4 regions of the Nocardioides aquiterrae genome follow, and region 3 is predicted to be linked to each of the others. Evidence: riboswitches for the same ligand, from Rfam matches in the RefSeq annotation. Region 3 holds a riboswitch; each other region holds the start of a gene.
What was found. A riboswitch is a leader RNA that binds a small molecule or an ion and turns the genes downstream of it on or off. The one in region 3 is predicted to bind cyclic di-AMP.
Positions count from the first base shown of each region.

Region 1: it holds a riboswitch for cyclic di-AMP, as region 3 does, so the genes downstream of both, ABD086_RS17045 (C40 family peptidase) here and ABD086_RS11250 (C40 family peptidase) in region 3, are expected to answer to the same signal.
Region 2: it holds a riboswitch for cyclic di-AMP, as region 3 does, so the genes downstream of both, ABD086_RS16505 (transglycosylase family protein) here and ABD086_RS11250 (C40 family peptidase) in region 3, are expected to answer to the same signal.
Region 4: it holds a riboswitch for cyclic di-AMP, as region 3 does, so the genes downstream of both, ABD086_RS03730 (C40 family peptidase) here and ABD086_RS11250 (C40 family peptidase) in region 3, are expected to answer to the same signal.

Region 1 is NZ_BAAAJE010000018.1:49,939-57,681, forward strand. It holds gene ABD086_RS17035 (M48 family metallopeptidase) at 1-89, opposite strand, end outside; gene ABD086_RS17040 (hypothetical protein) at 86-1,321, opposite strand; gene ABD086_RS17045 (C40 family peptidase) at 1,335-2,318, opposite strand; cyclic di-AMP (ydaO/yuaA leader) riboswitch at 2,332-2,483, opposite strand; gene ABD086_RS17050 (hypothetical protein) at 2,658-2,864, opposite strand; gene ABD086_RS17055 (NYN domain-containing protein) at 2,906-4,144, opposite strand; gene ABD086_RS17060 (hypothetical protein) at 4,141-4,377, opposite strand; gene ABD086_RS17065 (DEDD exonuclease domain-containing protein) at 4,485-6,284, shown strand; gene ABD086_RS17070 (Lrp/AsnC family transcriptional regulator) at 6,309-6,587, shown strand; gene ABD086_RS17075 (hypothetical protein) at 6,600-7,208, shown strand; gene trpD (anthranilate phosphoribosyltransferase) at 7,205-7,743, opposite strand, start outside.
Region 2 is NZ_BAAAJE010000016.1:165,057-172,799, forward strand. It holds gene ABD086_RS16480 ((2Fe-2S)-binding protein) at 1-109, opposite strand, end outside; gene ABD086_RS16485 (FAD binding domain-containing protein) at 100-978, opposite strand; gene ABD086_RS16490 (phosphoenolpyruvate carboxykinase (GTP)) at 1,033-2,919, opposite strand; gene ABD086_RS16495 (YciI family protein) at 3,142-3,552, shown strand; gene ABD086_RS16500 (RNA polymerase sigma factor) at 3,549-4,766, shown strand; gene ABD086_RS16505 (transglycosylase family protein) at 4,780-5,118, opposite strand; cyclic di-AMP (ydaO/yuaA leader) riboswitch at 5,121-5,276, opposite strand; gene ABD086_RS16510 (calcium-binding protein) at 5,456-6,703, shown strand; gene pgfA (cell envelope lipid trafficking protein PgfA) at 6,675-7,628, opposite strand.
Region 3 is NZ_BAAAJE010000008.1:41,122-48,864, reverse strand. It holds gene ABD086_RS11265 (hypothetical protein) at 244-2,256, shown strand; gene ABD086_RS11260 (ABC transporter ATP-binding protein) at 2,249-3,076, shown strand; gene ABD086_RS11255 (ABC transporter ATP-binding protein) at 3,073-3,726, shown strand; cyclic di-AMP (ydaO/yuaA leader) riboswitch at 3,918-4,067, shown strand; gene ABD086_RS11250 (C40 family peptidase) at 4,071-4,622, shown strand; gene ABD086_RS11245 (hypothetical protein) at 4,632-5,198, opposite strand; gene ABD086_RS11240 (hypothetical protein) at 5,324-5,713, shown strand; gene ABD086_RS11235 (hypothetical protein) at 5,715-7,025, shown strand; gene ABD086_RS11230 (glycoside hydrolase family 6 protein) at 7,038-7,743, opposite strand, start outside.
Region 4 is NZ_BAAAJE010000002.1:252,551-260,293, forward strand. It holds gene ABD086_RS03705 (DUF3152 domain-containing protein) at 344-874, opposite strand; gene ABD086_RS03710 (class I SAM-dependent methyltransferase) at 1,200-1,787, opposite strand; gene ABD086_RS03715 (hypothetical protein) at 2,007-2,207, opposite strand; gene ABD086_RS03720 (DUF305 domain-containing protein) at 2,292-2,987, opposite strand; gene ABD086_RS03725 (hypothetical protein) at 2,991-3,293, opposite strand; cyclic di-AMP (ydaO/yuaA leader) riboswitch at 3,718-3,872, shown strand; gene ABD086_RS03730 (C40 family peptidase) at 3,961-4,650, shown strand; gene lnt (apolipoprotein N-acyltransferase) at 4,919-6,469, opposite strand; gene ABD086_RS03740 (four-helix bundle copper-binding protein) at 7,014-7,421, shown strand; gene ABD086_RS03745 (hypothetical protein) at 7,502-7,743, opposite strand, start outside.

The sequences.
Region 1 (7,743 bases), on a different contig from region 3:
CACGGCACCAGCACGGCGGCGAGCACCGCGAACGCGACGCCACCGACCGCCGTCACGACCAGGGCGACCCGACGGTCCGGACTCCTCACCCCGCCAAGTCTTGCAGGAGGGTCCGCCACTGCTGCGTGAAGGCCGGGACGCCCAACCCGAACTCGGCCCGCAGCGCCGGTCCGACCGGGGTGCCGCGGTCGACGGCTCGGTAGAACCGCACCAGCGCGGCCTCACCGCCGCGCTGCGCGAGCAGCCGGTTCGCCAGCCAGGCGCTCTCGTACGTCGCCCCGAGGTCGGGCGTCCGGGTGCCGAAGTCGTCGGCGGACGGCAGCGCCCGCGGGGCGCCGTCCTTGCGCACCTCGGCGATGATCTGGGAGGCGGACTTCGCGACCGGCAGGTCGACGTCGCGCAGCGCGACGTAGTCGGCGAAGCCCTCGAGGATCCACAGCGGCATCGGGCTGACGAACGCCCCCGTCGCCACGTGCGCGGCCTCGTGGCTCATCACGACCTGCGCGCCGGTGGGACGCAGACCCCCGAAGACGTCCGGGTTCACGAACACGTGCACCGGCGCGTCCGGCGTCAGCTGCCCGTCCTCGGAGGTGGTGACCGCGGCGATCTGGTCGTAGGTGCCCGGGTCGGCGTCCAGGGCCCGGTCCAGGTCGTCCTCGGACGCCGGCACCTCGACGACCAGGCCACGCCGCCAGTCCGGCAGCACCCGGCGGACGACGGGCACCGCCGTCCGCGCCCGCAGCGCGTACTCGCGCGCCTCCGCGGCCGAGCCGTCGACGAGCACGAGCGTCCGCGGCGTACGGCGGACCTCCAGCGGGCCGGAGAGCCACAGCGGGGAGACCCGGTCGCCGCCGCCGAACCCGGTGATCGCGACCCGGCCGCCGTCGTCGCGCAGGCCGACGAGGACCTCGGCGTGCGCCGGGGCCCGGTCGAACCCCTCGAACTGCCAGGTGGCGTCCGCGGCGGCCTGCCAGGTGCCGTCGGCGTAGGCGCCCTCCGCGTCCACGTAGCGCAGCGTGAAGTCGCGGACCCGCGCCGCGCGGGCGTTGGCGACGATCCCCGCCAGCCGGTCCGCGGCCGCCGCGTCGTCCGCCGGCGCGAGCGCGCGGGCGGCGTCCTCGTCGCCGGAGCGGACCGCCCGCTCGAACGAGCGCAGCGCCTCGGTGGCGAGCGCCGGCGACGGGCTGCCCCCGGTCGACGCGGCCGGCGTGGGCGCGACGTAGGGCTGGTCGTCGACGGCGACCCAGGTGACCAGGCCGACGGCGACGAGCAGGCACAGCGAAAGACCGGCCACCCACCAGAGGGGACGACCGGTCTTCACGCGTACCAGTGTGTCAGCCGGGGCGAACCGCTCCGACGTACGGCATCGAGTGCAGGCCCGTGACCCGCACGCCCGAGCTGGGGTTCTCGGCGTTCACGATCAGGCCGTTGCCGATGTACATGCCGACGTGGCTGATCGGGCTGTAGTAGAAGACCAGGTCGCCGGGCTGGAGGTCGCTCTCGGCGACGTGCGGACCGGAGCTGTACTGCGCGCTCGAGGAGTGCGGCAGGGACACCCCGGCCTGCGCCCAGGCCATCATGGTGAGGCCGGAGCAGTCGAAGGCGTTGGGGCCGGCCGCGCCGTAGACGTAGGCCTTGCCCACCTGGGCCATCGCGTAGCTGACCGCGGCCGCGGCCCGCCCGGACGCCGACACCTCGGGAGTGCGGGTCGTCGAGCCCCGGGAGAGGATCTCCTGGCGCTCCTTGGCCTGCAGCTCACCGAGCAGCGTCTTCGCCTCGGCCAGCTTCTTGTCGATCGTCGCCTTCTCGGCGCCGAGCTTCTCCTCGAGCGTGGCGACCTGCGCGGCCCGCTTGGCGGTGGCGTCGCTGCGGATGTCGAGGGACTTCAGCTCGGTCGCGTAGTCGTCGAAGAGCTGGTCCTGCATGTCGTTGTAGGCCGACATCGTGGACAGCTGCGACAGGAACTTCTGCGGGTCGTCGGAGAGGACGACCTGGCCCATCGCGGAGAGGTTCTGGCCCTCGTACTGGCGGATGACGGAGTCCTGCACCTGGCGCCGGACCTGCTCCAGCCGGTCGTCCTGCCGGCCCTGGTCGGCCTTGAGGAGGCCGAGGTCGCGCTTGAGGGAGGTGAGCTCGAGCTTGGCGTCGTTGTAGCGCTCCGAGGCCTGCTCGGCCTCGTGGTAGAGCCGGTCCACCCGGGCCTGGACGTCCTTGATGTCGGGCTCGGCGTTCGCCGGCGTCGAGGGCATGAATCCCACGGCGGCGATGAGGGCACTACCGGACACGAGGGTGACGAGTCGCTTCCGGGCGTTCAGCACGAGGTGGCGCTCTCCTTGTTACGTCGTACGCCTACCGGGTGAGCTGACGGATTCGGGCACAACGTTTGCCCTACCTCCGCTCAGGCGGAGGATTCACCCCAGTGGTGGTCGTCCGAGCACGGCCACCGGTTGGTTCCCCGGCTCCCGGACCGGCGAACCGGACCGAGACTCAGCGCGGTGGCCGCGAGGATCCGAGTGATCCACGGTCCGGCCACCTGAGTGCCACACGTTAACGGCGACATCGCCCGACGGCCAAACTTTCAACCGAAGTCGCTCGGCGTTTCTCCGTTACTTTGCCGTGACCTGTCACAGACGTCACATCGGTCACTCTGGTCACGGTCAGGCGGACTCCACCTGGGGTCCGTCGACCGGCTGGACCAGCCGCAGCGGAGGCACCAGGCCACCGGCGGCGAGGACGTCGAGCGCCCGGGCGCCGTCGTCGTCGAGGCTGAGCTCGGGCGGCGGCCCGAGCAGCACCGTCACCACGCAGTCGTGGCAGTGGAGACCCCGCACCGTGCAGGAGTCGCAGTCGATTCTCGTCGTCATGCCAGGAACGGTGACAGGGCCCACCGACAGCGGCCCGACGGTCACCGGCCGAGCACGTCCAGCAGCGCCTCGGGCGGGACGACGCGCGCGCCGTCCCGGGCCACGTCGCGCCCGACCGCCCGGTCGGCCGTGACCACCACGACGACCCGCCCCTCGGGCTCGGCGGCCACCAGCTCGCGGATCACGTCGTCGGCGATCACGCCACGCGGGCTGTAGAGGACGCGGACGCCGCGGGGCGCGGGCACCGGCGGCCGGTGGTCGGTCTCGGCGGCGTCGAACACCACGGTCGTCTCGGCTCCGGTGCGCGCGACGAGGGGCGCGATCGACCGCACGAGCCGGGCGCGCTGGGCCTCCAGCGACGAGCTCGGCCAGGCCGCCTTGCTGACGTTGTAGCCGTCCACGACCAGGCGGGCCCGCGGCATCGCGAGGTACTGCTCCAGCGACGCCTGTGCCGGCACCCGGTGGCCGGCCTCTGCGACGTCGGCCTCGACCCGGTCCGCCGGCGCGCCGCTGACCTGGGGCAGCGCGAGCTCGCGGCGCAGCCCGGTCGCGGCGTCGATGACGGTCTCCAGGAGGATCCGGGCGCGCAGCGTCGCCTCGTCGCGCTCGGACCGCGCGTCCCGGCGCCCCTCGCGCGCCTCCTCCTCCAGCCGCTCCACCTGGGACCGCAGCCGCCGGTTCTCCCGCTCCAGCGCGGCGGCCCGCTCCCCGGCCGCGCGCTCGGCCGCCGCGGCCTCCTCGGCCGCCGTCCGCGCGTCCTTCTCGGCGAGCCGGGTGTCGCCGAGCTTGCGCCGCAGGGCGGCGTTCTCGGCCTTGACCTCGTCCAGCTGGGCCTTGTGCGCCGCCCGCTGCTCGCGCACCGACTGCTCGGCATCCGCCAGCCGGGCCCGCAGCCGCTCCAGCTCCCGCTCCGCACGGTCGTTCCCGGGCTCGGGCCGCTCCGCGACCCGGCGCACCGCGTCGGCGAGCGCCTCCTCCCAGCCCTCGGCACGCGTGAGCCAGCGGTGCGCGGCGTCGCCCACGGCGTCGGCCGGGTCCGGGCCCGGGCGCGCCGCCAGCTGGGTGCCGACTCGCTCGCGCAGCTCGTCGTCCGCGAGCGCCTCGGAGATGGCGGTCGCACCCAGCCGGGCCCGCCGCGCGGGTGCGAAGCCGGCCACCCGGCGTACCGCCGGCGGCAGCTTCGGTACGTCGGGCAGCACGTCGGCCGTGAGCGCGACGACCCGGACGCGGACCGGCTCGGGCAGGTCCGCGAGCCCCGGCCCGGTTCCCCCCTCGGTCATGGCGCCGGCTGGTGGCGCGGCACGAGCTCGATCGCATCGGAGCGGCCGCACCAGCGGCAGGTGACCCGCTCGACCGCCTCGTCGCGCACGTCGGTCTCCTCGACGCGGTGGTCGCCGGCGAGGTCGAAGTGCCAGAACTCGGTGGTCCGGCGGGTGCGGGTGACGTCGAAGCGGGTGAGGTTGCCGCAGCCGGCGCAGCGCCAGCGCTGGTCGTCGGGAAGGCCAGTGCTCATGACGCTCCTCTCTCGCGGTGGCCCCGAGCGTAGTCAATGGGCAGGTCACCGGGGCGACCCGCGCGTCGTCCCGGGGATTGTCGGTGGGCCGATCTAGCGTCGAGGACATGATCAGCGGCGCCCAGCGTGCGACCTCCCGGTGGGAGTCGCAACGCAGTTTCGACGAGCTGGGCCGTCCCCTGCGCGACATCACGTTCTGCGTGGTCGACCTCGAGACCACCGGCGGCTCGGCCGAGGGCGGCGCGATGATCACCGAGATCGGCGCCGTGAAGGTCCGCGGCGGCGAGGTGCTCGGCGAGTTCCAGACGCTGGTCAACCCGCGCACCGAGATCCCGGCGTTCATCGCGGTGCTGACCGGCATCACCAACGGGATGGTCGCCGACGCGCCGCCGATCGAGTCGGCGCTCCCGGCGTTCCTCGAGTTCGCGGCCGGCACCGTGCTGGTCGCCCACAACGCGCCGTTCGATGTCGGCTTCCTCAAGCACTTCGCGGAGCAGCAGGGCCGGGCGTGGCCGCGGTTCGAGGTGCTCGACACCGCCAAGCTCGCCCGCCGCGTGATCACCCGCGACGACGCGCCGAACTGCAAGCTCTCCTCGCTGGCCAAGGCGTTCGGCTCGCCGGTGACGCCCAACCACCGGGCGCTGGAGGACGCCCGCGCCACCGTGCACGTCCTGCACGGGATGATGGAGCGGCTCGGCGGGCTCGGCGTCCACACCCTCGAGGAGCTCCAGACGTTCTCCTCGCGGGTCACCGCCGCGCAGCGCCGCAAGCGCCATCTCGCCGAGGCGCTCCCCCACGCGCCCGGGGTCTACCTGTTCCGCGACGAGCGCGCCCGGGTGCTCTACGTCGGCACCTCGCGCGACCTGCGCAGCCGGGTCCGGTCCTACTTCACCGCCTCCGAGACCCGGTCCCGGATGGGCGAGATGGTCGGCATCGCGAGCCGGGTCGACGGCATCGAGTGCGCAACCGCCCTCGAGGCCGAGGTGCGCGAGCTGCGGCTGATCGCCGAGCACAAGCCGCGCTACAACCGGCGCTCGCGGTTCCCGGAGAAGGTGCACTTCATCAAGCTCACCCGCGAGCCCTGGCCGCGGCTGTCGCTGGTCCGCCGGGTGCTCGACGACGACGCCGACTACCTCGGCCCGTTCTCGTCGAAGAAGACGGCCGAGAAGTGCCTGGCCGCCCTCCACGACACGTTCCCGGTCCGCCAGTGCTCGGACAAGCTGCCGAAGGCGCCCGCGCGGAAGTCGCCCTGCGTGCTCGCCGAGATGGACCGCTGCCTGTCCCCCTGCGACGGCAGCGTCGACGACGCGACGTACGCCGCCGTGGTGCGCCAGCTGCGCGACTCCCTGCTCCGGCGCCCCGACGAGGTGGTCGAGGCGATCAACGCCCGGATGGCCGCGCTGGCCGCGGACGAGCGGTTCGAGGAGGCCGGCATCCACCGCGACCGGCTGGCGGCGTTCGTCCGGGCCGCCGCCCGCACCCAGCGGCTCTCGGCGCTCACCCGCTGCCCCGAGGTGGTCGCCGCCCGGCGGGAGCCGGACCCGACCGGACGGGCCGGCCGGTGGGAGGTCCACGTGGTGCGGTACGGACGGCTCGCCGCCGCCGGGGTGATCCCGCCCGGCGCCGACGCGCGCGCGTACGTCACGACGCTGCGGCTCTCGGCCGAGACCGTCTCCCCCGCCCCGGGTCCGACCCCGGCGGCCACCGCCGAGGAGACCGAGAAGGTCCTGCGCTGGCTGGAGTCGCCGGGCATCCGCCTGGTCGACGTCGACGGCGAGTGGACCTGTCCGGTCGCCGGCGCCACCCGCCACCTCGCGGTCCACGACGCGGTCGGCCAGTCCCGGCTCTCGCTGGTCCCGTTCGCCGACCGCCGCGGGCTCTCCACCGTGCACCAGCCCACGCGATAGCCCACGTCCATTAGGTTGGCGGCCATGATCACCGCCATCGTCTTCGTCAAGGCCGACGTCGCCCGGATCCCCGAGGTGGCCGAGCAGATCGCCGCCCTCGACGGGGTGAGCGAGGTCTACTCGGTGACGGGCCAGATCGACCTGATCGCACTGGTCCGGGTCCGCGCCCACGAGGACGTCGCGAGCGTCGTCGCCGACAAGCTGAACAAGGTGCCCGGCGTGACCAGCACCGAGACCCACATCGCGTTCCGCGCCTACTCGCGGCACGACCTCGAGTCGGCGTTCTCGCTCGGCCTCGACTAGCCGGCGCGGGCGATGGACTGGCTCGACATCGTCGGGTGGGCCGGCAGCGCGCTCCTGGTCTTCTCGCTCCTGCAGGCGCGGGTGCTGCGCTTCCGGGTGCTCAACACCGTCGCCTGCCTGGTGCTGGTCTTCTTCAACGCGATGATCGGCGTCTGGCCGATGGTCGCGATGAACGTCGTGCTCACCGCGATCAACCTCTGGTTCATCGTGCAGCTGCAGCGCCAGCGCCACGACGAGGCGGCGTTCGACGTGCTGGAGGTCGAGCCCACCGACGAGTACCTGCGCCACGTGCTGCGGGTCCACGGCGAGGACATCCTCCGCTTCCAGCCCGACTTCCTCTGGGACCCGGATGCGGACGACCACGCCTTCATCGTGATGCGCGGCGACGAGACCGTGGGGGTCGTGGTGGTGCACCGCGACGGCGATGTGGCGCGGGTGGTCCTCGACTACGGCACGCCGCGGTACCGCGACTTCACCCCGGGCGAGTTCGTGTGGCGCCGCAGCGGCCTGCTCGAGGAGCTGGGGATCCGGCGGGTCGTCACCTCGCCCGCGATGGTCGGGCCCTACTACGGCAAGGTCGGCTTCCGCCCCGAAGGCCGGGCCTACGTGCTCGACCTCTAGGCCGAGGTGGCCGCGACCCAGCGGTCCAGCGTCGCCTTCGCGGCACCGGTGTCGACCGCCTCGCGGGCCCGGTCCAGGCCGGCGGCCAGCGCCTCGTCGGGGTCGAGACCCGGGGTCGCGTGCACGGCGAGCGCCGCGCCGGCGTTGAGCAGGACGGCGTCGCGCACCGGACCGTCCTCGCCCTCGAGCACCCGCCGTACGACGTCGGCGTTGTGCGCAGCGTCGCCGCCCCGCAGCTGCTCGGCGGTGCCGCGCGGGATGCCGTGCGCGGCCGGGTCGACGGTCGCCTCGACGACCTCGCCGCCGTGCACGCGCCACAGCCGGGAGGTGGTCGTGGTGGTCAGCTCGTCCAGGCCGTCGTCACCGCGGAACACCCAGGCGTCCACGCCGCGCCTGGCGAACACGCCGGCCATCACCGGCGCCATCCGGGCGTCGGCGCAGCCGATCGCCTGCGCGGCGGCGTGCGCGGGGTTGGTGAGCGGGCCGAGCAGGTTGAACGTGGTGCCGATGCCGAGCTCGCGCCGGGGCACGGCGG
Region 2 (7,743 bases), on a different contig from region 3:
AGTGGGTGCCGGTGAGGCCGAGCTCGTCGCGTAGGAAGTGCACGAGCAGCAGCCGCGCCTCGACGTCGCGGGTGACCGGCTCGCCGTTGACGGTCAGCGTCACCTCCACGCCACCACCCGCTCCCAGGCCGTGCGCAGGGTACGCCGGGTGAGCTCGCCGGCCAGGTGGCGCTTGTAGTCCGCGGTTCCCCGGCTGTCGGTCACGGGACGGCAGCTGGCCGCGGCGATCGCCGCCGCCTCGGCCCAGGCGTCCGGTCCGGGCGCCCACCCCCGCAGCGCCTCCGAGATGGCGGGGATGCCGGTGGTGTTCGGGCCGACCGCGGCCAGGCCGACCCGCACGTCCGCGATCGTGCCGTTGTCGTCGAGCCAGAGCGCGGCGCCGGCGGCGGTGACCGCCCAGTCGCCGGCGCGGCGGTCGACCTTCGCGTAGGCGCTGCTGCCGTGGGGACGGACCGGGATGCGCACCTCGGTCAGGATCTCGTCGTGCCGGACGACGGTCTGGTACGGCCCGAGGTGGAAGTCGTCCATGGACACCAGGCGCTCGCCGTCCGGGCCCCGGATCACGCAGCTCGCGTCCAGCGTCGTGCACACCGAGGACAGGTCCTCGGACGGGTCGGCCTGGCACAGCGCGCCGCCGAGCGTCCCCCGGTTGCGCACCGGCGGGTCCGCGATCACGCGCTCGGCGTCGCGGAAGATCGGGCAGACGCTCGCCAGCTCGTCCGACTCGAGCAGCTCGCGGTGCCGCGTCATCGCACCGATGCGCACCTCGGTCGGAGCGATGTCGACGTAGCCGAGCTCGTCGTGCAGGTCGTTGATGTCGACGAGGTACTCGGGGTTGGCCAGGCGCAGCTTCATCATCGGCAGCAGGCTGTGCCCGCCGGCGATCAGCCGCGCCTCGTCGCCGAGTCGCGAGAGCAGCCCGATCGCATGCTCGACGCTGCTCGCCCGCTCGTACTCGATCGGGGCCGGGACCTGCACACCGCCGATGCTACGGGGGTCCCACCCGCCCGGGTGGGGAAACCGACGCCCAGATCAGCGTGGCCCCGCCTCCAGGCGCTCCTCCTCCTGGCGCTCGTACTCGAGGCGGTCGGCCTCCAGGCCCGCGGCCACCCGCCGGTGCGCCTCCCAGATCTCCTCGGGGAGGTTCTGGAACTCCCGCAGGTGCGCCTCGCGGAAGCCCATCTCCTGGCACCAGCGCTCCAGGTCGAGGGCGAGGATCACGTCGAGGTCCTCGTCGTCGATCTCCAGGCCGTCGAGCCGGAGCTCCTCCTCGAGCGGGAGGACGCCCACCGGGGTCTGCCGGCCGGAGACCAGCCCGTCCTTGAGCTCCACCAGCCACAGCAGCGCCCGGAGGTTCTCCCGGTAGCCCGGCCACCGGAAGTGGCCGTCCTCGGGGTCCCGCTGGAACCAGTTGACGTGCGCGAAGATCGGCGGGTCGGTCGCCCGGCCGATGATGTCCAGCCAGTGCGCGGCGTAGTCGCCCTCGGAGTAGGCCATGAACGGACGCATCGACATCGGGTCGTAGCGCAGCTGCCCGTCGACGCCCTCGGCGGCGAACGTCGCCTCCGCGCCGAGCGTCAGCCCGTCGTACACGCCCTCGGCGATGTCGTGGATCGCCCGGACCAGCGGCTCACGGTCGCTGGTGCGGCCGCCGAAGATGATCGCGTCGATCGGCACGCCGGCCGGGTCCTCGAAGTTCGTCGCGACATTCGGGACGTTGGCGAGCGTGGTCGTGAACCGGCTGTTCGGGTGGGCCCACGGCGACTGGTCGTCCGGGTCCCGCTCGGAGATCAGGTGGCCCTTCCAGTCGCGCCAGCCGGCGACGTCGGCCGGCGGGTGCTTGGTCTTGCCCTCCCACCAGACCTCGTGGGTGTCCTCGTTGTAGGCCACGTTGGTGAAGATCGCGCCGCTGCCGGGCCGGATCGCGTCCAGCGCGGTCGGGTTGGTCTTCTCGTTGGTGTCCTTGGCGACGCCGAAGACCCCGTTCTCGGGGTTCATGCCGTAGACCCGGCCGTCATCGGGGTTCACCCACAGCCAGGCGATGTCGTCGCCGTAGAACTCCACCGTGTAGCGGTCGCCGAGCGCGTCGGGCGCCAGCGTCATCGCGAGGTTCGTCTTGCCCGAGGCGCTCGGGAAGCCGCCGCAGACGTGGTACCGCTTGCCGGTCTCCTTGTCGACGATCCCGAGCAGCATGAACTGCTCCGCGAGGAACGCCTTCGACGCCCACCCGTCGTAGCAGGCCTGCCGCAGGCCGTGCGCGATCTTGCCGAGCAGCGCGTTGCCGCCGTACGACGAGCCGAAGTGCAGGATCGTGCGCTCGTCGGCGACCGTCACGAAGTAGCGCTGGTCGTGCGGCGTGCCCTGGCCGAGGTTCTCCAGGTCGCCGGTCACGTGGACGGCCCGCACGAAGCTGTCCGGGTCCTCGAGGTCGTCGAGGTACTGGGCGCCGACCCGGGCCATCCGGATCATGTGGAGGACGACGGTGCGCGAGTCGGTCAGCTCGACGCCCGCGGCGTACCGCTCGAGCGGCGAGCCCGGCGGCGCCATCAGGTACGGGACGACGTACATCGTCTTGCCCGTCGACGCCCCGCGCATCAGGTCCACGAGCAGCGGCTTCATCTCGGACGAGGGCCGCCAGTTGTTGTAGACGCCCTTGTCCGCGGGGTTGCTCGTCGCGACGATCGTGCGCTCCTCGGAGCGCGCGGTGTCCTTGTGGAAGCTGCGGGAGTAGTAGAGCCCGTCGCCGGCCGGCTGCAGCTCCCCGGCGTCGAGCGCCTCCGCCAGCAGCCGGGCGTCGTCGGCGGCGCCGACGACCTCCACCCGGTCCGCTCCGGTGATCTCCGCCCAGTGTGCGACGTACTCGCGCACACTGGCGTTCTTCAGACCTGCTTCGTCGAGAGCCTTCTCCACGTCGACCATGAACTGCACACCTTTCGGTCCGCTCGCCCGGTGCCTCGCACCGTACCCAAGTCTTTCGTTCCGCTCACCCGCCGGGGTAGGGACGTAAGTCACCCGCGGGCGGGCACTGCCGGGATCGGTGACCGCCGGCGATGTCGATCCGGGGCCCTCCCCGTTCGACCCACCCGTGAGAGGGTCCCGAGAGGAGGACCCGGAGCTTCGCAGGAGAACACCGTGAAGTACATGCTGATCATGCGTTCGACCGACGAGTCGGCGGCGGCGATGCAGGACCTCGACTTCGAGGAGGTCATCGCGACGATGGGCCGCTTCAACGAGGAGCTGATCAACGCCGGGGTGCTCGTCGCGATGGACGGGCTGGACGACCCGGCGGAGGGCGTCGTCGTCGACTACTCCTCGACGCCGCCGGTCGTGACGGACGGGCCGTACGGCGAGACCAAGGAGCTCTTCGGCGGCTTCTGGGTCCTCGACGTGGCCTCGAAGGAGGAGGCCGTCGAGTGGGCGAAGCGCGCGCCGCTGGCGGGGCCGGGCATGAAGGCGGAGATCCGCCGGATCCCGACCATCGACGAGTTCCCGCAGGACAACTCGTGGATCCAGCGGGAGCGGGCCTGGCGGGAGCGCACCGGCCAGCTGTGACCGGGACCGGGCGCGAGGCGGTCGAGGCGGTGTGGCGGATCGAGTCCGCCCGCATCGTCGGGGCGCTGGCCCGTTCCACCGGCGACTTCAGCCTCGCCGAGGACGTGGCCCAGGAGGCCCTGGCGCAGGCGCTGGTCAGCTGGCCGCGCGACGGCGTACCCGCCAACCCCGCGGGCTGGCTGCTGACGACCGGCCGCCGGCGCGCGATCGACGCGTTCCGGCGCCGGTCGGCGCTGGACGAGCGGTACGCCGCGCTGGCGCACGAGCCGCCGCGGGAGGAGGCACCGGGCGACGACCTGCTCGCGCTGATGTTCATCGCCTGCCACCCGATGCTGTCCCGGGAGGCGCAGGTCGCGCTGACCCTGCGGGTGCTGGGCGGCCTGACCAGCGACGAGATCGCGCGCGGGTTCCTGGTCCCGACCGCGACCGTGCAGGCCCGGATCACCCGCGCGAAGAAGACCCTGTCGGCCGCCCGGGTCCCGTTCGAGGTGCCACCGGACGAGGAGTGCCGGGCCCGGCTCGGCCCGCTGCTGAGCGTGCTCTACCTGATCTTCACCGAGGGCTCGTCGGCCACCTCCGGGGAGGAGCTGATCCGGCCCGACCTGGCCCGCGAGGCGATCCGGCTGACCCGCGTCCTGGTCACGCTGCTGCCCGACGAGCCCGAGGTGCACGGGCTGCTGGCCCTGCTCGAGCTGACCGCCGCGCGCTTCCCCGCCCGGCTCGACGCGGACGGCGACCCGGTGCTGCTCGAGCAGCAGGACCGCCGCCGCTGGGACCGGGAGGCGATCCGCCGCGGCCGGGCCGCGCTGGCGCAGGCCGGCCGGGTCGGCCGCGGCCTGGGGCCGTACGGCGTCCAGGCCGCGATCGCCGAGTGCCATGCGGTCGCCCCCTCGGTCGCCGAGACCGACTGGCAGCGGATCGTGCTGCTCTACGAGGCGCTCGGCCGGATCGCCCCGTCCCCGGTCGTCGAGCTCAACGGCGCGGTCGCGCTGTCGATGGCCCGGGGGCCCGCGGCGGCGCTGGCCGTCGTCGACGAGCTCGTCGCCGGCGGGTCGCTGGCGGGCTCGCACCTGCTGCCCAGCGTGCGCGGCGAGCTGCTCGGCCGGCTCGGCCGCACCGACGAGGCGCGCGCCGAGCTCGCGCTCGCCGTACGCCTGTGCGGCAACGCGCGCGAGCGCGGGCTCCTCGAGCGGAAGATCGCCGCGCTGGGCTGACCGTCCTGGTCCCTCAGCGGACGCCGATGCGCGCCGAGCAGGCCGGCCAGGCGCCCCAGCCCTGGTGCTTCTTGATCCGCTCGGCGATCCGGATCTGCTCGGCCCGGCTCGCCCGGCTGGGGAGCGAGGCGAGCTTCCTGCCGCCGTACCCGCGCCAGGTGCCGAGGCTGATCTGGAGGCCGCCGTAGTAGCCGTTGTGGGTGTTGATGTGCCAGCGACCGCCCGACTCGCACTGGGCGAGCCGGTTCCAGGTCTTCCCGCTGACGGCGTCGGCCGGCGCGTCGAGCGCCAGGACCGGAACGAGCGTGGACGCCGCGAGCGCGGCGGCCGACACGAGGGTGCGCATGCGCATGAGAGATCTCCAGCGAGCGCCGGCGAGGTGAGCTGTCGGGTTCGGGCTGGAGTAGCCCGGCCACGGCCGTGGTGTCCGGCCGTTGCTTCACCCCGAGGGCCGCGGTGCGGCCCGTGGAACGTGTGGTTCCCCCGCTCCTGCCCGAGCGTCTTCCGTCGATGTCCGGCCTCCGGCCGGGCAGGACTGGGCGCGCACGGGGACCGTCCCGCAGGAACGCGGGACCCCACGACGGTAGGCAGACGCCCGAGCGCCGCCCAACCCGGCGGCGGTGTGAGGCTGCGCACCCGTCCGGCGATTCGTGATGCAACCAGGACCCCGGCTCGGGCGTACCGGGGGCATGAAGCTGCGTCTCGCCCTCCCCGTCTCGGCGCTCCTCGCCGCCACCCTGGCTCCACCCGCGCCGGCCCAGGCGGCGCCGCCGTCCTGCCACGGCGAGCGCGCCACGATCGTCGGCACGGCCGGTGACGACCGGCTCACCGGCACCGCCGGCCCGGACGTGATCGTGGCCCGGGGCGGTGACGACGTCGTGGCCGCCGGCGGCGGCGACGACCTCGTCTGCGGCGGCGACGGCGCGGACCGGCTCGCCGGAGGTCCGGGCGACGACCGGCTGTTCGGCGAGCGAGACGGCATCGGGACCGACCGCGGCGGCAGCTACCGGATCCCCGACGAGCTCACGGGCGGTCCCGGCAACGACGTGCTCGACGTCGGCTCCGACGGTCGCCGGGTCGACCAGGACGGGGGCCACGGCAGCGTGACGTACGCGACGGCGGGCGGGCCCATCCGGGTCGACCTCGACCGAGGCACCGCCCGAGGTGCAGGCCGGGACCGGATCGTCCCGATGGCCGGCCTCGAGGTCGTCGGCTCGGCGTTCGGCGACCACCTGGCCGGCGGGGCCGGCCCCGACCACCTCGTCGGTGGCGGAGGGGACGACACGCTCCTCGGCCGCGGTGGCGCGGACCTCCTCCTGCCGGAGGGGTACGACGCGCCGCACCGCAACGACCGCGACACGGTCGACGGGGGGCCGGGGAGGGACACGATCCTCGCCCGGTTCGGCAGGGACGTGCTGCACGGCGGCAGCGGCGACGACCAGGTCACCACCTGGTCGTCGAAGCCCAGCGAGGTCTACGGCGACGCCGGCGACGACGTCGTCGAAGGCGCGGTCACGCAGGGGCGCGGCTTCGTGCTCGACGGCGGCGAGGGGGACGACCGCGGCTACCTGGGCCGGCCCGCGCGCACGATCCGTCCCGAGGACGACCCCGGCCCCACGATCACGGTCCGCGAGGCCGACGGCGTCGTCGAGCGGGAGGGCGAGCAGGTCGGGACGCTGCTCTCGGTCGGCGACCTCGAGCTCGCCAGCCGGCTGCGGTGGGTCTACCTCGGGACCGAGGACGCCGACGTCGTGACGGGCGGCTACTACTGGCCGTTCCGCGCCGAGACCTTCGGCGGCGACGACGTCGTCACGGGCTCGGGCGAGCGGGACCGGATCGACGCCGGGGACGGCACCGACCGGGTCGTCGGCAACGAGGGCCGCGACACCTGCCTCCACGCGGAGGACGTCACGAGCTGCGAGGTGCTGACGGAGTAGCCGCTGCGGCGACCTGCTCCGGTCCCTCCTGTCCGACCCGGCGGCCGCGGCGGCCGAGCAGCAGCAGGGCCAGGCCCGCGACCACCGCGAGACCGCCGGCGAGGTAGCCGACCAGGGGGACGATGTCCTCGATCAGCCGCAGCTGGCCGATGTTCGCGTGCGCGTCGTCGACGTTGGTCCGGATCTGGTCGTCGGTGAAGGCGAGGTCGAGGTCGAGGATCTTGCCGACACCGCGGGCGACGCGCTCCTGGTGCACGACCTGGTTGATGATCGCACCGGTCCGGGGCTCGACGTAGTACTCGGTCGTCTGCAGGTAGCTGCCCTTGACGTCACCGACCACCTTGACCCGTTCGGCGCTCGCGTCGGCCCGGTAGACGTAGGTCCGCAGCCCGTCGACCTCGTCGGTGCCGGTGTACCTCGCGTCGACCGCGGCGCCGATGACGCCGTCCCAGACCGGGTAGGTCGTCTTCTCGGCACCGAAGGGCCACTTGTTCTGCAGGCCCTCCTGCTGCGGTGTCTTCGGAGGCACGTAGCCGTCGTTGGGGACGGTGAGGGCGGTGTGCCGGTCGGTCGCGAACACGTCGGTCTCGGCGCTGATGAGCCGGCCCTGGGGGTCCTTGGCCCGGACGCAGCCGTCGATGCCGCCCTCGTCCCGCACGACGCACAACGAGGTGAACCACACCGCGACGTGGTCGGTCGAGGCCTTGCTGTCGACCTGGTTGCCGCTCCACGCGAGCACCGCGGTCGGCTGGAGCTCGAGGTCGGGGCCGGTGGCCACCTGGGCATCACCCGCCAGGCGGGTCGTGTTGTCGGTGTCCAGCGGGGTCCGCTCGATCTGCCCGGGGGCCCAGACCTGGGCGACCACCGCCGCGGCGATGAGAAAGGCGCCGAGCCCGATGAGAATCGGCGCGACCAGCTTGCGCATGAGTCCAGTGGCGCTCGTCCGGCGCCGGACGGCTAGGTGCAAAGGTCCCGAGTTTTCCGTGCGATCGCCGAACGAGCAGTGGGCCGCCCCCGACGTCACAGGTTGCCGTGGGCGA
Region 3 (7,743 bases):
CCTGCGCGTCGGTGACCCGCTGAGGATCGGGATGGAGCAGACCTTCCTCGGCACCAGCCGCACGCTCCGCGACACCGTGCTGGCCGGGACCTACGAGACCGCGCCGGGCTCGGCGCTGCCGACCCGGCTGGCGGGCCTGCCCGACGCGGACCGCTGGTTCCTCCCGCACGACCCGACCAACCCCGCGGTCGTCACGCCGATGGCCATCGTCAGCCGGCGACGTTCGACCGCCTCGCACCGAAGGTGCGCGAGAGCCCGCTGTACGTCGTCGACCTGCGGCTCGACCCGCACGTCACCCCGGACCAGGCGAGCGCCGCGGTCGCGGACCTGGCCGCGTACGGCGACGCGGCGTTCGACGGCGCCACGGGCATGTTCGACGAGCTCGCCGGCGCCAAGCCCGCGCCCGCCACGCTGGACGTGATCACCGGCCTCCCGACGATCGCCGGCGCGGCCGACGACACCGCGACCTCGGCGCGCGAGCAGGTGCGGCCGTACGCGCTCGCCGGGCAGGTGCTGGCGGCCCTGCTCCTCGTGGCCGCCTGGATGCTGCTCGGCCTGAGCCGGCGCCGGGAGCAGCTGCTCGCCAGCGGCCTCGGCCTGCGCCCGCTCGAGCTGACCCTGCTCGCCGCCCTCGAGGCGCTGCTCGTCTGTGCCGTCGCCGTCCCCGCCGGCCTGGCGCTGGCCCGGCTCGGCGTCGTCACGGCCGGCCCGCCGACGCCGGCCGACACCTCGGTCACGCGGGACCAGGTGGTGCGCGCGGCCACCGGGGCGGGCGCCGGGCTGCTGCTGGTCGCCCTCACCGCCGCGGCCTCCGCGCTGGCGACCGACCGCCTGGACCGGGTCTCCCGGTTGGGCCGCGGCCGGGTCGCCGTGCCGTGGGGGACCGCGCTCACCGTGGTCACGGCCGTCGTGGCGTTCTCGGTGCTCACCGTGGGCACCACCGACCGGGCCACCACCCCGCTGACCACCGCGTTCCCGTTCCTCGTGGCGGCGACCGTGGCGATGCTGGTGATCCGCGGGACCGCCTGGCTGCGCGCCCGCCGGGCCACCCGCGCGCGTCCCGGCACGCCCAGCTGGCTGGCCGCCCGGCGCACCGGCCCCGTCGTCCGCGAGGTCGTCGCCCTCGCCGCGGTCGTCGCGGTGGCGCTCGGGCTGTTCGCCTACACCCTCACCGTCCGGCGCGGCATCGACGAGGGCGTCGCGGACAAGACCGCCGCGCTGGCCGGGGTCGCCACGACCATCGAGGTCGCGGAGGACTTCCGGGCGCAGGGCGCCGACCGCGCCGTGCTGCCGCCGCTGGACGGCACCACGCTCGTGTGGCGCCGCAACGTGGGGCTCCCGCCCGGGGAGATCCAGGTCCCGCTGATGGCGATCGACCCCACGTCGTTCGCCGGGGTCGCCGACTGGGGCGGCTCCGGCGACCTCGACGCCGGCCGCGCGCTGGTGCCGCGGCTGACGACCAGGGCCAAGGGGCTCCCGGCGATCCTGGCCGGCGACACCCACCTGCGCGCCGGCGACACGACCGTCATCGACCTCGACAGCGTCTCCACCGTGCCGATGTTCGTGCTCGGCGTCGTCCCGGCGTTCCCGGGGTCGGAGACCGAGCCGGGCACCGTCACGGTGGTGCTGGACAGCCGGCGGCTGTTCAAGCTGGTGCCGCCCGACCTGGACCCCCGGCACAAGGGGGCGTCGATCGACAAGCCGGGCGCGCTCACCTCGCTCGTGTGGAGCCGCGAGCCCGCCAGCGACCTGCGCGGCCGGCTCGCCCGCGAGGACGTCGCCACGGACGGCGTGGTCGAGACCGCCGCGGCCGCGCGGATCGAGAACGGGCTGGTCGCCGCCACCTGGGCCGCCGGCTACGCGCTCGCCCTCGGGGCGGTCGTGCTCGCGCTCGCCCTCGCCGCGGGCCTGGTGCTCGCGCTGCGGCTCGCCGACCGCGACACCGTCTCCGACGTGCTGCTGGGCCGGATGGGCTACCGCTCCGGCGACCTGGCCCGGGCGCGCGCCTGGGAGCTGGGGTACGCCGTCGCGACGGCTGTCGTCGCGGCGGTGCTCGCCGCCGCGGTGCTCGTGCTCGCGCCCAGCAGCATCGACGCCGCCGCCGGCATCCCGCCGCTCACGCACCCGCGCCCCGAGGCCTCCGACCTGCTCTGGCTGCTGGGCGTGCTCGCCGGCCTGGTGCTGCCGGCCTGGCTCGCCGGCACGCTGCTCACCCGTCGCCGGCCCGCCGCGGAGGTGCTCCGTGCCGGTGAGTGACACCCGGGCCACCGTGTCGTGCGAGGACCTGGTCAAGGTCTTCCGCTCCGCGACGGGGGAGACCCACGCGCTGCGGGGGCTCGGGCTCGAGCTCGAACCCGGCGCGCTGACCGTGGTCGCCGGCCCGTCCGGCAGCGGCAAGAGCAGCCTGCTGACGCTGCTCGGCGCCCGCGACCGGCCCAGCGCCGGCCGGCTCACCGTGCTCGGCAGCGACGTGGGCGGCGCCTCGACCCGCGAGCTGCGCGGGCTGCGCCGGCGGCGGATCGGGTTCGTGCCGCAGCGCTCCTCGAGCGCGGTGTTCACGCACCTGTGCGCCGCCGACCAGCTCCGCCAGGTCGCGTCCTGGCGGGGCGCCGCCCGCCACGACCCGGACGCGGCGCTCGACGCGGTCGGGCTCGGTGACCGCGCCCGCCACCGCCCCGAGGCGCTCTCCGGCGGGGAGCAGCAACGCCTCGCGGTCGCGATGGCCCTGGTGGGCCGGCCCGCCCTGGTGGTGGCCGACGAGCCGACCGCCGAGCTCGACCACGCGAACGCCGACCGGGTCATGGACGCACTGCTCGCGGCCGCGGCCGCCGGCTCGACGGTCGTGATCAGCAGCCACGACGACCGGATCACGCACCGCGCCGACCGGCTGCTCCGGCTGCGGCACGGCGTGCTGTCGAGCGAGACCGCCGGCCGCCGTACCGCCGCCGCGGTCATCGACGCGACCGGGCGGCTCCAGCTCCCGCCCGAGGTGCTCGAGCTGTTCCCCGACCGCCGGGTGGTGGTCGACGCCGACGGCGACCAGGTGCGGCTGCGGCGACCGGAGGAGGACCGATGAGCGGGCTCCGGGTCGTCGAGGTCGGGCACGGGTACGGCGCGGGCGCCGGCCGCGTCGAGGTGCTGCACGACGTCAGCCTCGCCGCGGCGCCGGGGGAGCTCGTCGCCCTGGCCGGGCCGTCCGGGTCGGGCAAGAGCACCCTGTGCCACCTGGCCGCCGGGTTCGAGCGGCCCGATCGTGGCGAGGTGGCCGTGGACGGCGTCCCGACCGCCGGCGTCACCGACTGGGCCGTGGTGGCCGTCGTGCCGCAGCAGCACGGGCTGCTCGCCGGGCTCAGCGTCGAGGACAACGTGTGCCTGCCGGCGTACCGCGCCGGCGTCGACCCCACCGCGGCGTTCTCGGCGCTCGCCGAGGCCCTCGACCTGGACGCCTTCACCCGGCGCGGCGTCCGGGAGACCTCCCTGGGCGAGCAGCAGCGGACCGCGGTCGCGCGGGCGCTCGTGCTGAGTCCCCGGGTCGCCGTCCTCGACGAGCCGACCGGCCACCAGGACGACGACCACGTGACCCAGGTGGTCGCCGTCCTCGCGGCCGCCGCCCACGCCGGCTCCGCGGTCCTGGTGGCCACCCACGACCGGCGGGTCTGGGAGGTCGCCGACCGCGTCGTCCGCCTCGACGAGGGCCACGTGGTGCAGGGTCGACACCGGGCGTGACACCGGGCGTGACACCGGGCGCGACACCGGTGTAACTGTGTGATCTCCGTCCAACCGGGTCACGATTCCACGCGGGGGGTGTGGCCCAGGCCACGGGATCCGCGGTCCGGCGACTCGTGATCGCGTGAATTCCTCGGCTAGCGTCCCCGATCGCCCGGGCACGCCGAGTCCTGCCACCCGGGCGACCGAACCCGAGACATCAGCACAGGCAGGAGTGGGGGACCCACTTCCGCGGCCGCAGCACCTCCGGCGGCCGCTCGGGGTGAAGCCACCGACCGGTGGCCGGGCACCTTCTCGCCCGAACCCGACAGCTCACCTCACAGGCGTGGGAAGGAAGCATCCGCATGCCCACCCTGCACTCCCTGCGCTCCGGCGCGCTCCGCGTGCTCGCCAGCGGCGCCCTCGCCGTCGGCCTGCTCGCCACCGCACCGACCACCTCCGAGGCCCACGGCGCCACCGCCCACCACGCGGCCCACCACCAGAAGAAGGGCCACAAGCAGGCCCCGTCGGCGCCGTCCGCGCGCCGCGTCGGCAGCGCGATGAGCGTCGCGGTCCACCAGAAGGGCGACCCGTACCGCTACGGCGCCTCGGGCCCGAACGCGTTCGACTGCTCCGGCCTGACCTACTACGCCTTCCGCAAGGCGGGGTTCAAGCACATCCCGCGCACCTCGTCCGCGCAGGCGCACTTCGCCAAGCACATCAAGCGCAGCAACATGAAGCGCGGCGACCTGATCTTCTTCTACGACGGCGGCGGCGTGTACCACGTCGGCGTGTACGCCGGCTTCAGCCACGGGCACCGCTGGGTGCTGCACGCGCCGTACTCCGGCACCCGGGTGCGCACCGACAAGCTGTGGACCGACAAGTGGTACCCCGGCACGCTGCGCTACCGCCGCTGAGGACCCTGCCTACTTCCACTGGAAGGTCGGCAGCACCTGCTCGACGACCTGGGTGCGCTCGGCCGCCGGGACCTTCTCGTTGAACGAGAAGACCAGGGAGACGATCCGGTCGTTCCAGATCGCGCCGTACTCGTCGATGTAGCGGGATCCGCCCACCCAGCCCGCGACGTGGTAGGCGGGCCGGCCGTCGAGCTCGGCCACCGGCAGCAGCTTCGGCTTCCTCGGGCTCGGGTCCGAGGCGATCCGGGTGTGGCCGAGCTGCTCGGCGTCCTGGTCCGACCCGAACGCCTCGATCTCGCCCAGCGACACCCAGGCGAGGTGGTCCGGGCTGTCCGCGGACGTCTCGCCGCTGACGATCGTGCGGCCCCGGGTCCACGCCTCCGGCGCGACCACGGTGCTGTTCGGCTGGGTCAGCCGGATGCCGGTGGCGACGTCCGCGCTCGGGCTGGACGCGGACCCCGACGGGTCCGTCGAGCCGCTCGAGGGCGCCGGGGTCGGGGCCGGGTCGTCGCTGCCGCCGCAGCCGGCGAGCAGGGCGAGCGCCGCGAGAGCGGCGGGTACGGCGGTGCGGCGCATCCATCAGCTCCTGGGTCCGAGATGTTTGCAGCGAATCTAGTCGATGAGGTTTCGTGTCCCGGGCGGCCGGGGTAGGGGGCTGCTGAAGCTGTCGACCTTCAGTTCGGGGGAAGGAACACGTTCAGATGGAAGCGCTGGACATGCTCGGGGTGCTGCAGCTGCCCGAGGACCTGATCGACGAGGTCCGGGGGATGCTCGGCCGGAACGCCGACGAGCTCGAGCAGAACAACGTCAATCCGATCGGCGCGGTCTTCGGGGGGTCCGAGGCCGGCGCGCAGCTCGGCCACCACAGCAGCGTCGCCCAGCAGCACGTCGCCAAGGCCGTGCTGCAGATGGCCGCGGGGCTGCGCGGCTACCGCGACAACCTGTCGAGCTTCACCGACAACATGGTCGACACCGACGTGTCGAACGCGACCGCGCTGAACGGCATCGCGGAGTCGACCTCGTGCGTCGCGGCGCCCAGCTTCGAGACCAACAACTCCTGCTCCCTTCCGCTGTCGACGGAGGGGGACTGACGTGGCCGCCGGACCGCAGCGCGCGCGCCTCGACCAGGCGCTGAACGGCGCGACGCCCGAGACGATCGCGACCCACGCCGACGAGTGGGAGAAGTGCCAGCGCATCCTCGGCCAGATCGGCTTCGCCCTCGCGACCGCCTCGCCCGAGGTCAAGGAGCGGATCGGCGGCAAGACCGGTCCCGCGATCGACGCGGCGTTCCAGCGCTCCGCCCAGAAGATGGGCGACAAGGCCGCCGAGCTGGTCGACGGAGCTCAGGCGCTGCGCAACGCGGCCGACGTCATCACGGCGGCCCGGGCGGAGCAGGCGAACCTGCAGAGCCACCCGCTGAGCGAGCCGCCGCCGTACCAGCGGCCGACCGGCCAGCCGACGCCGCAGGACATCCAGGCCGAGGCCCAGAACCGGCAGGCGCACGCCGACTACCAGGCGGCGTACGCCGACCAGGAGGAGCGCGCGCGCAAGCAGGCCGACGCGATGGACCGGGTCTTCGGGCACTCCACCGCCACGATGAAGAAGATCCACGGCGAGCCCGACCCGCCGCCGAAGCACGTCAACGGCGGCGGTGCCGGCGGGAGCGCCGGCGCCGGTGGGTCCGGCGGCTCCGCGCCCGCGGGTGGGGGCGGCGGTTCGCACTGGCAGACGTCGTCCAACCCGACCTGGCACCCGCACCAGCCGCAGCACCACGACCAGTCCAACCCCGACTCGGGCATCGACTACGTGCCCGGCGACCCCGGCACCGACCCGGGCACCGATCCCAGCTCCGACCCCGGCGGTGCGCCGCAGGGCGGGGGCCCGTTCGACCCGGCCGGCGTCCCGGCCTCCGGCGGTACGCCGGGCGTCTCGGCGGGCGTGCCCGGCGCCTCGGCCGGCGGGCTGACCGCGGGGACCGGCCTCGGCCTCGCGGGTGCCCCGGCGGGCGGCGCGGCGGGCGGCCTGCTCGGCACCGGCCTGACCGCGGGCGGGATCCGCGGCGGGGTCACTCCGGTCGTCACGAACCCCGGCACTGCCGCGGGCGGCGTGCGCGGTATCGGCGCCACGTCACGCACAGGCGTCTCGGGTGGCGCACTCGGCCGCTCCGGCGGGCCCGCGGTCAGCTCGGGCGCCACTGGGCGCGCGGGCTCCGCGGCGGCGACGGGCCGGCGAGGGACGACCGGCGGCAGCCGGGGTGCGGCCGGCGGCCGGGGCACCGGTTCGGTCGCGTCGGGTCGCGGTGGCCGCGGCACGGACGACCGGAAGGGTCGCAAGCGGGATCTCTTCGACACCGAGGACGAGTGGGTCGAGGACGAGGACGCCGCCCCCGGCGTACTCGACTGACCCGACCGACCGCTACGTGCCCTTCGCCGTGAACGGCTCGTAGGGCGAGAACGTCCAGGTCTTCAGCAGCCGGCTCGCGAAGTCCGGGCTGAACTTCGTGCCGCCCTGGCCCTGGTCGGGCAGCCACGGCCGGCTCACCCACAGGTAGGCGTCGACGTACCTGGCCGCGGCCTTGTTCACCTCGGCGCCGAGGTCCCAGGCCGGGTTGTCGACGTCGGTGGTCGGCGGCACGCCGAGTGCGGTGCAGGGCGTGCCCTGGTTCTTCTTCGTGCAGGGGTCGATCTCGCCGGGCGGGGTGTAGGGCTGGTGCGAGCCCGGCGGGTTGATCTCCTTGCCGGCGAACGGCTGGCCGTTGTCGGAGGTGTCGATCACCGCGTGCTTGTTCTTCAGGCCCATCGCGGCCAGCGCCTGGGAGACCTTCTGGGCGAAGAGGATCTCGCGGTCCAGGTAGTTCTTGTGCGAGACGTCGAGGGAGAAGCCGCGGGCGTACTCCACGCCGCACAGCTTGAGGAACTTCGCGACCGGGGCGACCTTGCCCAGCGCCCAGTCCTCGGAGCCCATGTCGACGTACACGCTCACGTTCGGGCCCGCGGCGTCGAGCGTCTTCGACGTCCAGGCGAGCATCCGCGCGGGCAGCAGCGCCTGCTTCCGGCCGACCTTCGGCTTGAGGGTGTGGTAGGCCTTCCACGCGAAGAAGCCGTCCGGCTGGAGCACCACG
Region 4 (7,743 bases), on a different contig from region 3:
CCGGTCAGTGGCTTTCAATTTTGGTGAGGACGTACATCACACCCACCATCACGCCGATGGAAACGAGGCCGAGAACCGCAGTCCCGGAACTCATCAGCCCAGCGACGACCAGGCTCACGACCAGGACTCCCGCCGCGATCAACACGAACAGCTTCAGTCGGTGGGCCGAAGGGCCTCGGTTGAGACGTTGGGGCGGCTCTTCATTCCAAATCCTTCCCCGCTGACTCGCCTTGACGAGGGCGGCCCACGGAAGGGGTAAGAACACCCAAGAGCACTGCGAGGAGGCGACGTACGAGTAGCACTGGTTGACCGCTTTCCGTTTCTCCCGCTGGTACAGGCCTGATCACGCATGCGTGACCGCAGGCCAGGGGTTGGCCCGGCAGCCGTCGAGGCCTTTGGTCTGCTGCACCACGACGGGCGCCAGCTCGCCTGGCGAGCCGCAGTCCTCATGGGCGTAGCCGAGCGCGTGGCCGAACTCGTGGTTCACCATGTAGCTCCGATAGGCCTTCAGGTCGTCGCCGTAGGAGTCGGCGCCGTGGACCCATCGCCACGCGTTGAGAACGACGGACTCCCCCACCCGGCAGGAGAGTCGCCCGCCGGTGTCCAGCGGTGCGCACAGCGAGTCCACCGTCTCCGGGGTGGCGAGCCGGACCTGGATCGTCGCACCGCTGTCGACTCTCTGCACCGCTCGCCCGTCGACCGCCGTCCATCCGCGTGGGTCGGCAAGGACGCGGTCGACGATGCGCGCTACGACGGCCGTGGGCATGGGAAGACCGCCCTCAACTCCAACGCTGTAGGTGACGGTTGCGCCGGATCCCGTCGGGTTCGAGGCCCCCTTTGCGATGTCGAAGTTTCCGCTGCCCACCTCGGGCACCCGCACCGGAACGTTGGTTCGGACGGAGTTCCCGGCATCTCCTTGGACCTCTACCCTCGGCGGCGGAACGGATGCCTGCCTTGTCGGGCTGCGGTCGTAGTTGTCGTCGTCGGAGGAGGCTGGTCGGCACTGTCCAGCGCGACCTCGGTCCCGGAAGTGCCCCTCATCCCGGCGACGACCACCGTGCCGGTCAGCACCCCGGCCGCCAGCCCGGCGACGATGGGAGGGGTCCAGCGCCTGAGTGCCGATCGCTTCGCTCGCCGCTTCCCGGCTGCTGCCGCACGGTGCCTGCCGCTCGTTGGATCACCCACGCGGTGTTGCCTGTTCATGCGGGGTCGTCGGTCGTGACCGCCCGGAACCGCATCACATGCCCGGCGAGGGTCGGACGGACGTCGACCTCGAGGAAACCCGCATTCCGGAGGCCCAGGGTGAGCTCTTCCGGCGCAATGATGTGGTGCGGCGAGCGGTCTGCGGTGTGGAGTGCGCGAGCGAGGCGCCTCTTGGTCAGGTCATATCCGACGAAGGCGCCACCCGGTCGCAGTACGCGTGCAACCTCGCGCAGGGCGTCCTTCCAGGCGATGACATGGTGCAGCATCAGGTAGGACGTGACGGTGTCGAAGGAGCCGTCGTCGAACGGCAGCGCGGTCACGTCCGCGGCACCGACGGTCACGTTGGAATGGCCGCCGAGGGCGGACCGCGCTGCCCTGACCATGTCCGCGTCGAGATCGATCGTCGTCAACTGGATGTGCGGGAACGAGCTGGCGACGCCGGCGGCCATCGCGCCACTCCCCCCACCGATCTCGAGAACCTCACCGCTCAGCGACCGGCCACACAGAGCCCATGGCAACACCGCGCGCCGGGCGAACCACCGCCACGGCGCGCTGCGGCAGAAGGCGCTCTCCAGCCCCGACATCACCGGCACGACCCAGGCCCCTGCCTCAGCCTCTCCCGGCGATGTCGCCGGGCGCTTGGGGCGGACCCGGAACGTGGGAACCGGGTGCACAGCAGTTGGAGAGTTCGAACCGCTCGCCGCTGGCGGCAGCGGAGCGCGCCCTGAACACCGGACGCACGCAGCAGAACCAGGTCATCGTTCCCGACGCGGCGAGGACGGCAAGCGGGACGATGAGCTCGCTCACCGCTGCACGGGTCCTGCCTGGGGTTGCTCCGCGCCGGCGTGAGCGCGCAGTTCATCGACCTCGGCCCGCAGGCGCGCGACCTCATCCGGGCTCGCCTGGGAGGGGCGACGCTGGCTGCCGCGCATCATCATCAGCATCATGGCGCCCATCGTGATCGGGCAGACGAGCACGGCCAGCAGGTAGATCAGGTCCGGCATCGGGGGTCCTCCACCATTCAGAAGAGATTACTACTTCGCATAGTAGTCGAGCGATGAGATTCCATCTTCTGGGCCGGCGGTCGACTACTTGAGGAGTTCACGCATCGTCGCGATCTCCTCGGTCTGCGCACGCTCGATCTGGGCGGCGAGGTCGATGGCGTCTTCGTTCTTCCCGTCGGCCTGCTCGGTCTTCGCCATCTCGATGGCACCTTGGTGGTGGCTGATCATCATCGTGAGGAACATCTGGTCGAACTCCGCGCCCGAGGCTCCCTCGAGCTGGCCCATCTCGTCCTCACTCATCATCCCTGGCATCGATCCGCCCATGTCCATCCCGCCCATGTCCGACGGCGCAGGCTGGCCCCAGGCATCGAGCCACGCGGTCATCTGCTCGATCTCGGGGCCCTGGGCGCGCTTGATCTGGGCGGCCAGGTCCTTGACCTCCTGACTCTGCGCGCGGGTATCGGCCAACTCAGCCATCTCAACGGCCTGCTGGTGGTGCGGGATCATGTGGCTGGCGAAGGTGACGTCGGCGTCGTTGAACTCAGCCGACGCGTCCGCGGTGGCGGACGGACTCGACGACGAGTCGTCGCCCATGTTCATGCCGTCCATCCCGCCTCCGCACGCGGCGAGAGTCAGCGTTCCGGCGACGACCAGTGTTGCGGCGGCGAGCTTCCGCTTGATTCTCCCGATCCCACCGCCGGCCTGGACCTGGTGGAACGCGTACTGGAGGCCACAGCCGAACTCGACGGCTGCCCGCTGGCGCGTGCCGGCCTTCACCATGGATCAGCGGTCGAGCGCGCAGGAGACATGTTCGGAGCCGCGATCAACCTTGCCGCGCGAGTCGCGGGTCAGGCAGGAGGTGGACAGACCCTCGCGACTCGTGTGGTCGCGGACGCGGCACGCACCGCCGGCCGTGGCGTCGCATCCCTCGGAACCTTCGAACTCCGCAACGTTGCCGAACCCCAAGAGCTCTTCGCGATCTCGCTCTCCCCCGCCCGGCAGGCCGGCAGCGTCGATCCCGTGTGCCGCATGTGGGTCGCCCACGCCACAGCCGCTGACTTCCTCCGACACGATGACCGCGAGCACTGGTTCTGCTCACTGACCTGCGCGCAGCAGTTCGCCGCCGCTCCCGAGGGCTACACCCAATAGCAGGCGGCCGCCGGTGAGGCCGGCGTCATTGGCCGAGCAAGGCCGTCACCTCGCGTGCACTGGTCGGGTCGACCCACTGGCCTGAAGACGATTCCCCGGCCGTCCACACAGGTAGCGATGCTTCACCCACCATCCCTGAAGCTCAAACTGAGACAGAGAGCGGTGGGTGCGGCGGGCCGGTACCCGGTCGAGAGCCGGACCTTGGACGGCTGCGAGCGACGGCTGCGAGCAACTCCACGATCTGGCCCATGCCTGGCTGCCTCGCGGTGTGACATTTGTGCGGCAAGGACGCATCTACTACCGTGCGTAGGACTCGCCAACCGGCGGGTGCACCTCTGGCGTCGCCGAGACCCGCCGCGCTGGATGTGCGTTGCCTTCAGTTGACGACGGCGGGTGCGGAGAACCCAACTTTGGCGCCTGCAGGACGGGCGCCTCCGGGGTGAAGCCGCCCAGAGCGGCCGGGCACCTCCAGGCCCGAACCCGACAGCTAACTTCGTAGGCGTCCGGAGGATCCATGTCTTTCGTACCCACGCCCATTCGTACCGAACAGCCCCGGCCGGGACGGCACCGTGCCCCCCGCGGAGCGGGTAGCGACACCACCCTGGTGCCCCGCGCCATTACCGGCAGGCACCGTGCCGAGTGCCAGCGCAGCGGCGGGCTACGTGCCCTGGCGACCGGCACCATCGCCGCCGGCCTGGTTGCCGCCCCCGCCCTGACGAGCCCCGCCAGTGCGCACTCCACCTACACGGTGCAGTCCGGCGACACCCTCAGCTCGATCGCGCAGAACGTCGGCAGCACATGGCGAGACCTCTACACGGCCAACCGCGACGTCATCTCCAGCCCCGCCCTGATCTACCCCGGCCAAACCCTGCGGACCAGCGGTGGATCCGCCCGCCAGGCAGCTCCCACCTCGAGCGATGGCGGAGGATCGGCCGCTCATGCGACTGGCTTCACACAGAAGCTCCTGGCCGAGGCGAGCCAACTCGAAGGTGTCCCGTACGTCTACGGCGGCTCGACCCCGTCGGGCTTCGACTGCTCGGGCTTCACCCAATACGTCTTCGCGCAGGCAGGAAAGTCGATCCCGCGAACCTCGTCGGAGCAGGCCGCAGCGGCGACGCCGGTCTCGGGCGACGACCTGCGCCCGGGTGACCTGATCTTCTACTCGCCCGGCGGGTCGGTATCGCACGTGGCGATCTACGCCGGCGACGGCATGGTCTGGGAGGCGCCTGCCTCGGGCGGCCAGGTGCGCTACGCGCCCATCTGGGACGTCGCCCGCTCCTACGGTCGCTTCTGAGGCCGCGCCCGGCACTTGGGCGGCGCAGAAACGCAGGTCTGAACCGGCCTGGTCATCGCAGGCCACCCGACGCTGCTGTCGCTGCCTCCCAGTCCGAGAGAGGGCTGGGAGGCACGGGCAGCGACGCGCCTCTCCGTTGCAGCCAGTCACCGAAGGGAAGACGGACCCACAACGTCGGTGCCCCACCAGACCCGTACGATCGCGTCGCCTGTGGCCGCGCCGTACAGCTCAAGCGCACGCTGAACAAGTAAGAGCGCGCACCCCAGAGTCAGCGGGCCCGACACCGGCGCACACCGACGAGAACGGCACCCAGCGCAACCAGGAGCGACCCGCCGCTGACCATCGGTCCCATCCGCACCGCGACGGTCTCACCGGAGGCGAGGGGGACGTCGGCCACCAGCACCTCGGTGCCCCGCGTGCGGCTCTGGGTCACCACCGAGCCGTCGGGACCGATCGCGCCACTGATCCCATTCGTGGAGGCGACGACCACGCTGCGTCCGGTCTCGAGGGCCCGGGCCCGCGAGATGCCGAACTGCTGGGCGCGCTGAGCCGTGCCGGTGAACATCGCGTTGCTGGTCTGAACGACGACCAGGTCGGCGCCTTCACGAACCTGCTCGGGCAGCACGTCATCGAAGGCCACGTCGAAGCAGATCGCCATCGCCACCGATGTCCCGGCAACCTCAACAGGCGGTTGCGGCCCGCCTGCGATCATGTCGCGCGGGATCTCGGCGAGCCGCGGACTGATGCGCCCGAGGACACTCCGGAAGGGGATGTATTCCCCGAACGGGACCGGGTGACGTTTGGTATACCGCTCCCCCGGCCCCGTAGCGGGATCCCAGACGATCCCCTGGTTGAGGACGCGCCGTGGGTCCGCATCATCCACCATCGCCCCGACGAGGATCGGTCGCCCGATCGCCTCGACGGAGGCTTCGATCGCGTTTCGTGCTTCTGGGTCGCCGAACGGGTCCACGGCGGTCGAGTTCTCGGGCCAGATCACCAGGTCCGGCGCCGGTTCCTCCCCCGCCCGCACGCGGGATGCCAGCAGCTGGGTGGCCACCTGCTGGCTGCGGGTGACCTGACGGTGATGGGCGACCAGATCCTTCCCGTCGCCCGGGACACCGCCCTGGATGATCGCGACGGTCACGGTTCGAGACCTGTCGACCAGCTCGGCCAGTACGGCCGGCAAGACCGTCAGCGCGAACACCGCGGCGAGGACGACCGCCCACCTGCGCGACGGGACGCGCAAAGTCGCAGACTCGAGCACCGCGGCGAGGAGAAACCCGAGGAGAGCGAGCAGCAGACTGGTGCCGCCGATGCCAACGAGTGGCAGCAGCTGCGCCCAAGGCGTGTCCACCACGGCCATCCCGAGACGACTCCACGGGAAGCCGCCGAACGGCCACTCCCCACGGAGCACCTCGACGGCCGACCAGAGCGCGGCACTCCACACGGGCCACGCACGCAGCCGGCGGACGAGAACCAGCCCGCAGCCGAGGGGAAGGAACCACAGCCCCTGGACGAGGCTCAGCGCGAGCCATGCGCCCATGCCGATCGAGGGCCACAACCACGCGAGCGTGGTGAGCATGAAGGCGATGCCGAAGACGGTCGCGCGGCGGGCAGCGCGCCACGCGGTGATGTCCCTCAGGGTGAGCGCGAGTCCCGCGATGCAGACCGGAATCACGTAGGGCACGGCCAAGGGCTCGAACGCCGCCCCGAGCAGCGCCCCCAGACCGACGGGAGCCAGGGCGCGGGCAGCACGCCAGCCGCGGGCTGGAAGTTCGGAGACGTTTACGCCGCTGTCAGCGACGACCTCGGCAGTCATCCGGGTTCGTACGACAGCCGGGACAACGGACCGCTCCCCGAACGCCCCTCGTCTGCGGCTGGTGACAGCGTTCTTAGCAGCACCCCTACTCCCCACGATCAGTGCTCTGACACTGGGCTGAAGGGAAAGCCTCGCGCTCTTGACGCTCAGACCGCAGCACGATGAGCGACGACGAGCCTGTTGTCAGGCCCGTCGTCGATGGTGGCGCCGCCTCGATAGCGGTCCCGAGACCGACGCTACAGGCGAACCACAGCAGCTCCCCGCAGTCGACCGTGCCAATCGGGGTCGCGAGCGAGGCTGCCCTCGCCGAGGCGGAACGTGTGCGACCGACCCGGGACAGCTCCGAGCGTCCCCCGCGCCGGTGATGTCCGCGCCGATGATGTCCAGCAGGCCCGGGGGTCCGGGTCGATCTGGCCGGCCACTGATCCCCGGAGCCGGGACCGACAGGCGTGCTGCCGTAATACGCCGCACCCTTACGGGTACCGCTGCGGGAGCGGGCCACCCGGTCCGTGTTCGCCAGCGCCATTCGACGAGGGGAAGTTCCGTGCACACCGTCGAGCAGATGCTGAAGACCTATCCCAAGGACCTCGGCGGCATCGACACCGCCAAGCTCACCCAGACGATCCAGAGTCTGATCGAATGCGCTCAGGCCTGCACGGCCTGCGCGGACGCCTGCTTGAGCGAGGACAACGTCGCCGACCTGACCAAGTGTGTGCGCAGCAACCTCGACTGCGCCGACGCATGCTCCGCGACCGCCAACATCTTGTCGCGGCACACCGGCTACGACGCCAACATCACCCGGACCTTCCTGGAGGCGTGCGCCACCGCCTGCAAGAGCTGCGGCGACGAGTGCACCCGCCACGCCGAGATGCACGAGCACTGCCGTGTCTGCGCCGAAGCGTGCCGCGCATGTGAGCAAGCCTGCCGAGACCTGCTGGCCGACCTCGACTGAATCGAGCCGGGGCTCAGCAAGGAACCCTCTACTGTCGCGCGGCACATCACCCGCCGCCGCGGCAACTGCAAATGCAGCTATCACGACCGGTACTTCGACGGGATTAGTGCGTCAATCCGCGGAAGCAGGGCGGGGTCGCAGGCCTCCAGTTCGCTCCGGACAACGATGAGCAGCGCCAGTGTCGTGCCGGACTCGTCATCGATGGTGAAGCCAGCGTGGGGGTGTTTTGACGCGAAGTTCTCGATGACCCTAAGCGGCTGCAGCACGCGGCCGCGGTCCCGTCGCGCAGGCGTGCGTTTGCACGCGCGGCCGAGAGCATGCA